2 linked regions of the Jilunia laotingensis genome follow. The protein of the gene in region 1 interacts with the protein of each later gene in a pairwise test. Links are inferred from orthologs where the notes say so. Each region holds a gene or a part of one and is shown on either strand. Other genes may lie near its edges.

Evidence for each region.
Region 2: the proteins of H8744_RS12050 (region 1) and priA interact in binary tests that used the Escherichia coli proteins (3 or more experiments, as listed by UniProt). The link is inferred for Jilunia laotingensis from one-to-one orthologs.

The regions. Positions count from the first base shown.
Region 1 is NZ_JACRTF010000001.1:3,164,495-3,170,015, reverse strand. Bases 2,789-5,521 are described here. They hold H8744_RS12050 (single-stranded DNA-binding protein), read right to left. Parts: upstream 4,511-5,521; coding sequence 4,067-4,510; downstream 2,789-4,066. Other genes in these bases: mutY (A/G-specific adenine glycosylase), read right to left, coding at 4,574-5,521; H8744_RS12055 (gliding motility-associated protein GldE), read right to left, coding at 2,789-3,969. Also shown: H8744_RS12070 (DUF6064 family protein), read left to right, coding at 1-417; tryptophanase TnaA, read left to right, coding at 553-1,926; H8744_RS12060 (4'-phosphopantetheinyl transferase family protein), read right to left, coding at 1,979-2,626; more of H8744_RS12055, read right to left, coding at 2,632-2,788. UniProt on the Escherichia coli protein: Plays an important role in DNA replication, recombination and repair. Binds to ssDNA and to an array of partner proteins to recruit them to their sites of action during DNA metabolism. Acts as a sliding platform that migrates on DNA via reptation.
Region 2 is NZ_JACRTF010000001.1:1,972,802-1,978,721, reverse strand. Bases 2,797-5,884 are described here. They hold priA (replication restart helicase PriA), read right to left. Parts: upstream 5,525-5,884; coding sequence 3,068-5,524; downstream 2,797-3,067. Other genes in these bases: H8744_RS07395 (porin family protein), read right to left, coding at 5,601-5,884; H8744_RS07405 (DUF4091 domain-containing protein), read right to left, coding at 2,797-3,042. In the rest of the region: H8744_RS07415 (hypothetical protein), read left to right, coding at 1-696; H8744_RS07410 (low molecular weight protein-tyrosine-phosphatase), read right to left, coding at 709-1,170; more of H8744_RS07405, read right to left, coding at 1,243-2,796; more of H8744_RS07395, read right to left, coding at 5,885-5,920.

The sequences.
Region 1 (5,521 bases):
TTAGCTTTTCTATTGCTATTAATGCCTTTTCTTTATCCTTTATCCTCTTGGTTAAGAGGATTGACTTTTCCTGAAATAACATCACCGGTCATGCCCTGTTCTGTGGTAATTTTTACAATCGGATTATTATTGTTATTCACTCGAAAAGTCAACCTATTTATTATTTTACTGTTATGTCATTGGTCTATGATCGGCTTATCAAAAACTTACTTTTTTAAAATTCCAGAAGATTTTCTATTAGCAAGTGCTTCTGTCCCCGCTTTATATCTATTTTTTAAAGAATATTATTTATGTAATCTAAATGATGAGACTAAGCCTAAAAATAAGTATATTAATTATCTGCTCATAACCCTTTGTATTGGGATTGCCATTGTGCTGATGGGAAGTATGTTCTTCCAACTAAGTCGTGATATCTGATTCTTTATATCCTAACTAGTTCGCAAACACAAAGTTTTCCTTTTTTTATTACCAAAATAACAAAAAGTCACTTTTTTATTGCACAAACCAAAGAAATACGTTAATTTCGTCGGATAAAATTAAATATCTAAGAACATGGAATTACCTTTTGCTGAATCATGGAAAATTAAAATGGTAGAGCCCATCCGCAAAAGCACCCGCCAAGAACGCGAGCAATGGATAAAGGAGGCACACTACAATGTATTTCAACTCAAAGCCGAGCAAGTTTATATCGACCTTATCACCGACTCAGGCACAGGTGCAATGAGCGATCGCCAATGGGCAGGAATGATGTTGGGTGATGAAAGTTATGCCGGTGCATCTTCTTTCTTCAAACTGAAAGACATGATCACCAAACTAACTGGTTTCGAATATGTCATCCCAACCCATCAGGGACGTGCTGCCGAAAATGTACTCTTCTCATATCTGGTACATGAAGGCGACATCGTACCGGGAAACTCTCATTTCGACACGACCAAAGGTCACATCGAAGGACGTAAAGCGATTGCTTTGGACTGCACCATCGATGAAGCCAAACAAACTCAACTCGAAATCCCCTTCAAGGGAAACGTAGACCCGAAAAAGCTGGAAAAAGCTCTGCAGGAACATGGCGACCGGATTCCTTTCATCATAGTTACCATTACTAACAACACAGCAGGCGGCCAGCCCGTCTCCATGCAAAACTTACGTGAAGTACGTGCCATTGCCGACAAATACCACAAACCGGTAGTATTCGACTCAGCACGCTTTGCAGAAAATGCATACTTCATCAAGACACGTGAAGAAGGTTATGCAGACAAATCTATCAAAGAAATCACTCGTGAAATGTTCAATCTGGCTGACGCAATGACAATGAGTGCCAAAAAAGACGGTATCGTCAACATGGGCGGCTTCATCGCAACACGTCTGAAAGAATGGTATGAGGGTGCTAAAGGTTTCTGCGTGCAATTCGAAGGCTATCTTACTTATGGTGGCATGAACGGCCGTGACATGAACGCACTAGCAATCGGATTGGATGAAAACACCGAATTCGATAATCTGGAAACCCGCATTCACCAAGTGCAATATCTTGCTAAGAAACTTGATGAATATGGCATACCTTACCAACGTCCTGCCGGTGGACACGCCATCTTCGTAGACGCACCGAAAGTTTTGACTTGTGTACCGAAAGAAGAATTCCCCGCACAGACACTAACCGTTGAACTTTACCTTGAAGCCGGTATCCGCGGATGTGAAATCGGTTATTTATTGGCAGACCGTGATCCGGTAACCCGCGAAAATCGTTTCGGTGGTCTTGACCTTTTACGCCTTGCTATTCCACGACGCGTATATACGGATAATCATATGGACGTGATTGCTGTTGCACTGAAAAACGTATATGAACGCAGGGAAAGCATCACCCGCGGTGTACGTATCGCTTGGGAAGCACCTCTGATGAGACACTTCACCGTACAATTAGAAAGATTATAATATAGATCATTCAATGAAGATGAGGTTGTGGCGCGGTGTCACAACCTCATTTTCAGTTTTTAGTAATTACATTATCTATCTGCCAAGTTAACACAAAATCGGGATGAAGTAAGTAATGTATCTCAAAATATCTTTTCAGCTCCGTTCTATATTCATATGCCAGAAATACTCCTCGCTCTTGGGGAATAAAAGGCTCTATTCGCAGATGCTCACGGAAATCCACTTCGGAAGCATCCATGCATTTAAACATGACCTCTTTAGCAGACCAATGGAGCAACAGACTCCAAGTATCATCTCCACGATAGGAATTAACAGGCTCGTCTTCGCGCATATATTTATGAGCCACCTTATGTACGCGTTTCGAATATTGTTCGATATCTATGCCTACCCCGGCAACTTCACTTAAAATTACAGCAACATATCCCTTCGTATGAGAAATACTAATGAACCGGGAACGATCCGCCAAATATGGCTTGCCGTTCGATTCATAACAAACTTCTTTGTGACTGCCCAATAAATGAAATAAAAGACAGCGAACCGATAGCCATTCTAATTTACGATGAGGCGCATTAAAACGTTGCAATTCCTTTTCATAATAGGCTCGCTCGGGAAGAATACTCAGTAAATCCTCAATGGTTTCTTCCATTTTCCAAATTCCCCATTTCAAGGATTTTCCAGAATGTTCTAAATAGACCGACATAATTATTATTCTTCCGATTCCGGCTCGTTGATAGTAAACTTAACCTTCAAAATACGGCGATTATCCATTTCAAGTACTTCAAACTCATAATTCATGTAAGAGACTTTCTCATGTAAAACAGGAAATTCCCCTTTTATCTCCAACAAAAGTCCTGCAAGTGTATCCGCATCACCGACAATCCGTTCAAAATCATCTTCATCCAGCTTTGTGATTTTAAAGAAGTCCGTCAACAAGGTCTTGGCTTCGAATACCCATGTATGATCATTCAATACGGCATAAGTACGTTCCTCATCATCATATTCATCATGAATCTCGCCTACAATTTCTTCAATAATATCTTCCATAGTGACAATGCCGGAAGTTCCCCCGAACTCATCGACTACGATAGCAATGTGAATCTTGTTTGCCTGAAAATCACGCAAAAGATCATCTATCATTTTTGTTTCGGGAACAAAATAAGCCGGACGGATCAACGATTGCCAACGGAAATTATCCCCTTTATTGACATGAGGCAATAAGTCTTTAATATAAAGTACTCCTTTTATGTTATCACGCGAACCTGCATACACCGGAATACGTGAATATGCATTATCGACAATGCATTTCATCACATCTTTAAAAGGGGTACGTATATCCAGATCTACGACATCCAGCCTGGAAGTCATAACTTCTTTGGCAGTTTCACCTCCAAAACGGATAATGCCTTCGAGGATATTGTTTTCATCCGAAAGTTCCGCTTTATCCGTCAACTCCAAAGCCTGTGAAAGTTCATCAACGGAAATGTTATGACTTTTACGAGTAAAACGTTTATTCAAGAAGGCAGTGGAATGCACCAATATGGTAGAAACAGGACGAAATATTTTACGCAAAACATATATAACGGGAGCTGCAAAACGACAGAAAGCCAAAGTCTTTTGCGCAGAGTATATCTTCGGCATGATCTCACCAAACAATAACAAAAGAAAGGTAAGAATAACCGTCATTATCAAGAATTCCGCAATAACCGAGGTAAATTTAAAAACCTGCATAAAGAAGAAATTGCAGAGCATGATAATTGTTACATTCACAAAATTATTAGTGATCAGTATAGTTGCCAAAAGGGTTTCGGAATTCCCTAAAAGGCTGCTGATTTTATAATCCGAAGGATGATTACGCTCTTCAATATCATTGAGATCGGAAGGTGATAACGAGAAAAAAGCTATTTCTGATGCAGAAGCGAAACCGGAAGCAAGCAAAAGCATACCGGCCAGAACAATGGCAACAATTGCCGAAAATGAAGGTGGAGTTATGGTAATACCATTAAAAACATCTGCCAATTGGCATAAATAAGCGTCTGGGTCCAAAATCTTGGTTTTTAGTTAAACAATAAATAAGGTCGGTAACCGGTAATTGACAATTGGCCTCCGTTAACAGTCAATCATCAATCGTCGATTTACCAACTTAAAACGGCAAATCATCTGCCGGATTATTCTGTATCGGGGTCACTGGAGATTGTTGAGGTTGTGCCGGAGTGACCGGTTGCTGAACAGACGAAACGCCCGATGATGCACTCTTCGGAGTAAGCATTTCCATATTATCTACGAAAATTTCAGTGATATATCGTTTGGCTCCTGTCTGGTCATCATAAGAGCGGGTTCTGATCTTTCCTTCAATATAGAGTTTATCTCCTTTATGAACATATTTCTCAGCCGTCTCTGCCAGCCCACGCCACAAAACCAAATTATGCCATTCGGTTCTCTCAGGCACTTGTGTCCCGTTAGCCAAAGTATATGCCCGGTCGGTAGTAGCCAAGGGGAAAGTAGCAACAGCAATCCCCGTATCCAGATATCTGACTTCCGGGTCTTTTCCGACATTTCCTAACAATATTACTTTATTTACTGACATATATTTCTATATTTAGATTATTCTGTGCCAAAATTAAACAGAAATACAACACAAAACAAATTTTTATACATATTTCTCCAGAAAGGCATGTATCAACCGGGGAACTGCATACTGCCCTAATTCCTCTGTCCGTACCTTTTGGAAAGAGGAAAAAGAAAGTGTATCCTCCGGCAAATTAACTTCGTAGAAATTAGCATAAAGTACCCGATGTGAAAGCACGTGTTTGACATCCCGGCAAACAGAATGAACCACCGGAGTCTCACCGCTTGCAAATAATTTAGTAAAATCAGGAAGAGCCAAAAACTCTTCTTCCGTAACCGATTCTACCGTTTCGATCAATGGCAGCTCAAACAGATTTTTCCATATATCATCCCCCGTCCTCTTATTGATAAAGGTATAGGTATTTGTATGCGCATATACATAATTTAAGTAGCGGTTGGTTGTTTTTGTTTTGTGCTGCTTCACCGGAAGCTTCATGACCAGTCCCTTTGACAATGCGATACAACTATCCGCCAACGGGCAAAACAGGCAGACCGGAGTCTGTGGAGTACACTGTAATGCTCCGAAATCCATAATAGCTTGATTATAAACAGCAGGACGAGATTTATCCATCATTTCACCGGCTAATACGGAAAAAAGTTTTTTCCCTTCTGTAGAATCGATAGGTGTCTCTATTCCCAAATACCTGGAAAGCACCCGGTAAACATTTCCATCAACAACTGCATAGGGCATATCATAAGCAAAGGAACAAATAGCTGCAGCCGTATACTCCCCTACTCCCTTCAAAGCCAATACTTCCGGATAAGTTTTCGGAAAGGCTCCATTCATGCTACGGGCAGCCGTATGCAGATTGCGCGCCCTGGAATAATATCCTAATCCCTGCCAGTATTTCATCACTTCATCTTCCTCAGCTTCAGCCAATGTTTTTACATCCGGAAACCGATTGATGAAACGCATAAAATAATCATATCCCTGTACTACGCGAGTTTGTTGAAGTATAATCTCCGATAT
Region 2 (5,920 bases), 1.2 Mb from region 1 along the record:
TTTAGTTTTATGAAGCGTTACTATCCGAAACCGCATAAAGGCAACCAGGTTCCGAAAGAAAAATACGGTGCCGGTGTACTGACGCTCCATCTGAAAGAGGACCGGGAAAAGGCAATTTACCTCCGTCCGTGCAAACATCCATCGGCAGTGATCCACTACTTGCTTGCCAGGGGCATACCTTTTGACAATTACAAACCGAGAGAAAGAGAAGCCGGAATCACAATACCCCAAAAGAAGTACTGCCGGGCTTCCCTGTATATGCTCTATTTTGTCTCTCTGTTTCTGGTATTTGCCATCATGGGAGTCAACGCCATTGCATCCGGTCTGCTGTGGGGCATCCTGCTGGGTATCCTTTCCATCAGTATAAGTTTATTCATGCTCTATGCCTTGCTTACCCGGTTCGGCTACCTGACGCTGGACAATGAAAGCATTACGGTTCACAGCCTTGGACGCACAGTGCGCTACTTATACTCCGACCTGAGAAAAGTAAATTTCGACTATGCAAGGGAAAAGAACTTCACTTATAATATGGAAGTACTGGATAAAAATTTCGATTATCACCTGTACTACATCGGAAGAGTGCCCCGTACAAAAATGAAAGAGATCACGAAATACCTGAAAGAAGCCGGCATAGATGCTACTTGCAAAGTAGACAACGACAGCCGGTATTATAACGATTATTACCACAAACACTAAAAGGTGCTTGGATCAGGAAAGCTCTTTCAGCAATCCTGCACACGCATCTTCAAGTACATCGAGTACATATTCAAAGCCCTCGGCTCCCCCATAATAGGGATCAGGAACATGATCAGCGGGAATACGGGTACAGTAGTCCGTCATGCGGTGGATTTTCTTCTGTTCTTCCGGACCGGGGGCACGTTCATTGAGATCATCGATGTTCCGGTCGTCCATGCCGATGATTAAATCGAAATTATAAAAATCTTCCGTTCGTACGGGCCGGGAGCGATGCACCAGGTCATATCCGCGCCGGATGGCGTGCGCACGCATCCGGCTGTCCGGTAGTTCTCCCTGATGATAAGAAAGAATACCGGCAGAATCGATCACGAACTCCTTTTCACGCCCGGCTTCTTTGAGAAGATGCAGCATTACACCCTCCGCCGTGGAAGAACGGCATATATTACCGAGGCAAACAAATAATATTTTCTTCATATTCAAATTCATTTAATTTTATTCCGAACAAGAGAGCGAATGAACGCTTGGGGAATTTTACAACCCACTCAATCAGAATGAATTCAACAACGCATTTGCCTTTTGAACCGTTCCAGCAGCAGGTACTTCCGGAAAATCATCCAAACGGAAGGCCGACAACATCTTTTCTAATTTCTTCAACCCTGATTTATTGCCGTTCTGCTGGAACTCTCTACGTAACAGCGTAATCTTTTCATGCGCCTGAATGCCTTCAATCAATTTCTCAAACCGGATGGAACTCCGGGCACCGGGATAAACCAGGTATGTATCGCCTCCTGCCCATGTACGGAAACGGGAATCGAGCAAAGGTTCCAGGGGCCAGCTATTATATGCCCAACGCAAATACCCGTCCAAATGCTTCTTTGCGGAATAAAAACTCATCCATGCTGCTTCCGCAGGGTCAGAAAAGGTAAACGTATTCGGATATGCCTCGGCACAGGAAGTATAATAGGTGGTCCGCTTGCCTTCCGAAGCACGACGCACCCGTACTTCTTCGGGAAATTCCTGACCGATGCAAATGCAGTAATCGTACATGTCTTTTTCGATAGCATCATGATAATTCCCTGCAAGAGAAACTTTAAACTCAGGATCGGCTTTCCGAATCACTTCCAGTGTTTTTTGCATGACATCCATCGGGCGTTCGTCCATGGCAATCGTACAGATATCGAACCAACCTTTCTCACGCAAATGGGAAGAAAAAGAGGTTAACATAGCCACCCACATCTCTTCATATTCTTTCTCACCGGGGGCTGTCCGCAGTGACTTCAATGAATTTGTAGCCTGATCGAAATATTGGAAGGATAGTTCCCACGGGATCATTGAATAACAATTAATCTCTCGGTCGATGCCCTGCGTCATCATAAATTCAATCCAACGGTCGAACACCGTATAATCAAAACTCCAGGAGCCATCGGCCTTCTTCAGCCAAGTGACCATCGTCTCAAAGTAATCTTCGGTCTGACCGTTCCAAGGTTTATGCATGATGCTTGCGGTGATCACTTTCTGTCCGGCATCGGCAAGCATCTTCATCAATGGGCGCATAGCTTCGAGATGCGCATCACTCCAGACGGGAACTTGATAATAACGTGCTACGGCAAAAGGATTCTGCCAGAGATCGAGGTGATAGTTCCAATCGGAAGGTTCGGGCAATACACGGTCGGATACCCGAATTTCCAAATTCAGTTTGCCGAGCAACCGGGTGCCTTCTTTTAACAATACTTCTCCTTTGTATACTCCGGGAACAGTCGCCTGAGGAATACGGCATTGTATCCATACGGGCTGCACCGTATTCTCCGGTACAGTTATATCTTTGAGCAAATGATCTATCGGATCGGCTACCAGCAAGGAATCAAACAGAGAATGATCGGGACGGTACCCGCAAGCCCCTTTCCCATCTTTGTTCAATTCGTCCGTCATTACATAACGTACAAAACGGCTGTCCCAGACATGATCCGGTAACAGATTGCCTTTGGCATCTTTGAGATTCGTGAGTTCGCAACTGAGATTTTCCACAGGTTCAGTCGTCCATACCAATGCCTGTGCATTTACCCTTTCACCGCGCCAAGCCTTCAGACGGAGCGTTTTTTGTTCTTTCACAGCAGGTACTGCATGTTTGGGATAACGCACATCAGTGCTTCCCCAAGACACCTGCACGCCTTTGACGCTAGCCCAGTCCTTGGCAGAGGGGGATGCAGGATCGGCAAGTTCGATATAGGATTGAAGTGGGAACGGAGTTTGTCCGGTCGGAGTTCCACATTGTGTGACTCCTTGTTGGGCAAAAAGCGAAATTCCAATCAACAGATTTAAAAAGAAATAAGAAATGAAACGTTTCATGGTTTTAAATTATTAAGGATAAAAATTACATCGGATCGACATCATAATACACAATCAGCGATTTAAATCTTTCGTCTTCAATCATCTCCCGCTGAACCTGTAGCAGCAATTCACGGGCACGACTCATCGGAGCATTATACTCGATCTTCAAAACTATCTTTTTTATAAACAGAGTCTGAATGCGACCGACAGGCGGTTTGTCCGGGCCCAGTACGCGGGAACCAAACACGGAACGCAGCTTGCCCGCCATCACGTCCGCCATCTGTTCCAGCGTAGCCTCATTTTTATGCTTCAGATAGACATACACCAAACGGTAATAAGGCGGATAGCGGAACATCTGCCGCTCGGCAAGCTGACCATCGACCATCTGCTCATAATCATTGTTCATCACTTGTACAATAATGGGATGATCTATACTCTTTGTCTGCAAGACAACACGCCCCTGCTTGTTTTTCCGTCCGGCACGCCCGGCTACCTGTGCCATCAACTGGAAAGCACGTTCGTACGAACGGAAGTCCGGATAATTCAGCATCGTGTCGGCATTGAGGATGCCTACCACACTCACATGATCAAAGTCCAATCCCTTGGACACCATCTGTGTTCCGATCAAGATATCCGTCTTGCCTTGTTCGAAATCGGCAATGATCTTCTCATAAGCCGACCGGGTACGGGTAGTATCCAGATCCATGCGGGCCACCGAAGCCTCCGGGAAAACAACCTTTATATCGTCTTCTATCTTTTCGGTACCGAATCCCCGGTTTATCAGTTCAACGCCCTCACATGCCGGACAGGAACGGGGCAACTGATAGGTATAGCCACAATAATGGCAGGTCAGTTGATTGATGCCTTTATGATAGGTCAGGCTGACATCACAATTCTTACATTTCGGCACCCACCCGCAGGTACGGCATTCAATCATCGGTGCAAAGCCCCGGCGGTTCTGGAACAGAATGACTTGTTCTTTCTGCTCCAACGCTTCCCGGATATATTGCAAAAGCAGTGGGGAGAACTGTCCGGACATCCGTTTCTTACGGTGCAGTTCCTTTATATCGACAGGGATAATTTCGGGCAACCGAATCTCTTTGTAGCGTTCTTTCAGTTCTACAAGCCCATATTTACCTGTAGTAGCATTGTACCAAGTTTCAACCGAAGGGGTAGCAGTACCCAAGAGTACTTTCGCACCGTACATCGATGCCAAAACAATGGATGCATTACGCGCGTGATAGCGCGGAGCAGGGTCTTGCTGCTTATATGTATTTTCATGTTCTTCATCCACTATCACCAACCCAAGATTACGGAACGGAAGAAATACGGACGAACGGACTCCCAGGATTATATCATATCCTTGACTGCTTAACTGCTTCTGCCAGATTTCAACCCGTTCGGCATCCGGAAACTTGGAATGATAGATACCGAGGCGTGAACCGAACACACGCTTCAACCTTTCAGTGATCTGCATGGTGAGTGCTATCTCCGGAAGCAGATAAAGCACTTGCTTCCCCTGCCGCAACATCTCGTCTATAAGATGAATGTAGATTTCCGTTTTACCACTGGAAGTGACGCCATGCAACAAACAGACATTCTTATTCTGAAAAATGTTGTTGATTTCAGTAAAAGCACGAAGTTGATGTTCATTCAAAGGATTGAGAGCTACGGTTTCATGAACTACTTTATTCAGACGCCCGATTTCCTGAAAGTAGATCTCGAATATCTTCTTATCTACCAGCCCGCTTAATACAGCGGGGGAGACACCGGCACGCTGCAACAATTCCTTTTTGGAAACTTCCCTTATCGGAGACTTACCCAACACACCGGACAACTCGACATACATCATCAAGAGAGAAAGCTGCTTCGGGGCGCGGGAAAGAATATCAAACAAGATATGGAGTTGCCTTTCATCGGCCACACCCACCAAACGGACACGAGCCTCAGTCTTAGGTTTATACGTACGACGCAACTCTTCCTTTATAAAAAGAGCCTCTTTATCGAGCAAGGATTTAATGACAGTCAGAATATTCTTTATGCCACTCTCCTTCTCCAACCGCGTAACGCTTTGCTCCGGTTCCTGTGAAAGCAGATCGAGTATTTTCTGTTCTTTCTCAGGCAAGCTCCCCTCTGCTTCATAATCGGGATTATATTCAACAATTGTTTCACTTTCCAACTTCAACCCCGATGGTAAAGCTGCTTTATAAACATCACCTTGTGTACACAGGTAATAATCTGCCAGCCATTCCCAAAACTTAAATTGGAAAGGAAGCAGAACAGGAGAAGTATCGAGTACGGTCGTTATCTCTTTAACCTCATATCCTTCAGGAGGGCAATAATGCACATTACATACAATAGCCGTATAATATTTCTTCCGCCCGAAAGGAACCACAACGCGACATCCCGGCTGAATGTCTTCCATTCCATCCTCCGGAAGAGAATAGGTAAAGCTGCGGGGAAGCGGTAAAGGCAATATGACATCAACGTATTTCTTCATTGCGGGGACAAAGATACAAAAAAAGAGGCTCCTGTTTGAAAGGAGCCTCCATCTTTAGTCGTTAAAGAAAGTATCTTTAGAAAATATAAGCAGCGGAAATCTGCCAAGTTTTAGTCTTATAACCTTCTGATTTAGAGAAAACAGCACCTACTCCGTCAGCAAAAGTCACATCACCGGATTTACCCAATGGAATGTTGTAGTTGAAGCCTACTTGCAGATGTTTGATCAGTTTCACACCGGCACCTACGTTTATACCGACCATTGCACGTTTTTTATCAAAGCCCGGTTCTTTGCTCTTAAAGTCAAAGAAGAAGTCAGGACCGGCAGCCACATAAACACCTAACAGACTACCTAAACCGATGTTATATTTCAAATTGACAGGAATGTCGAGACCTA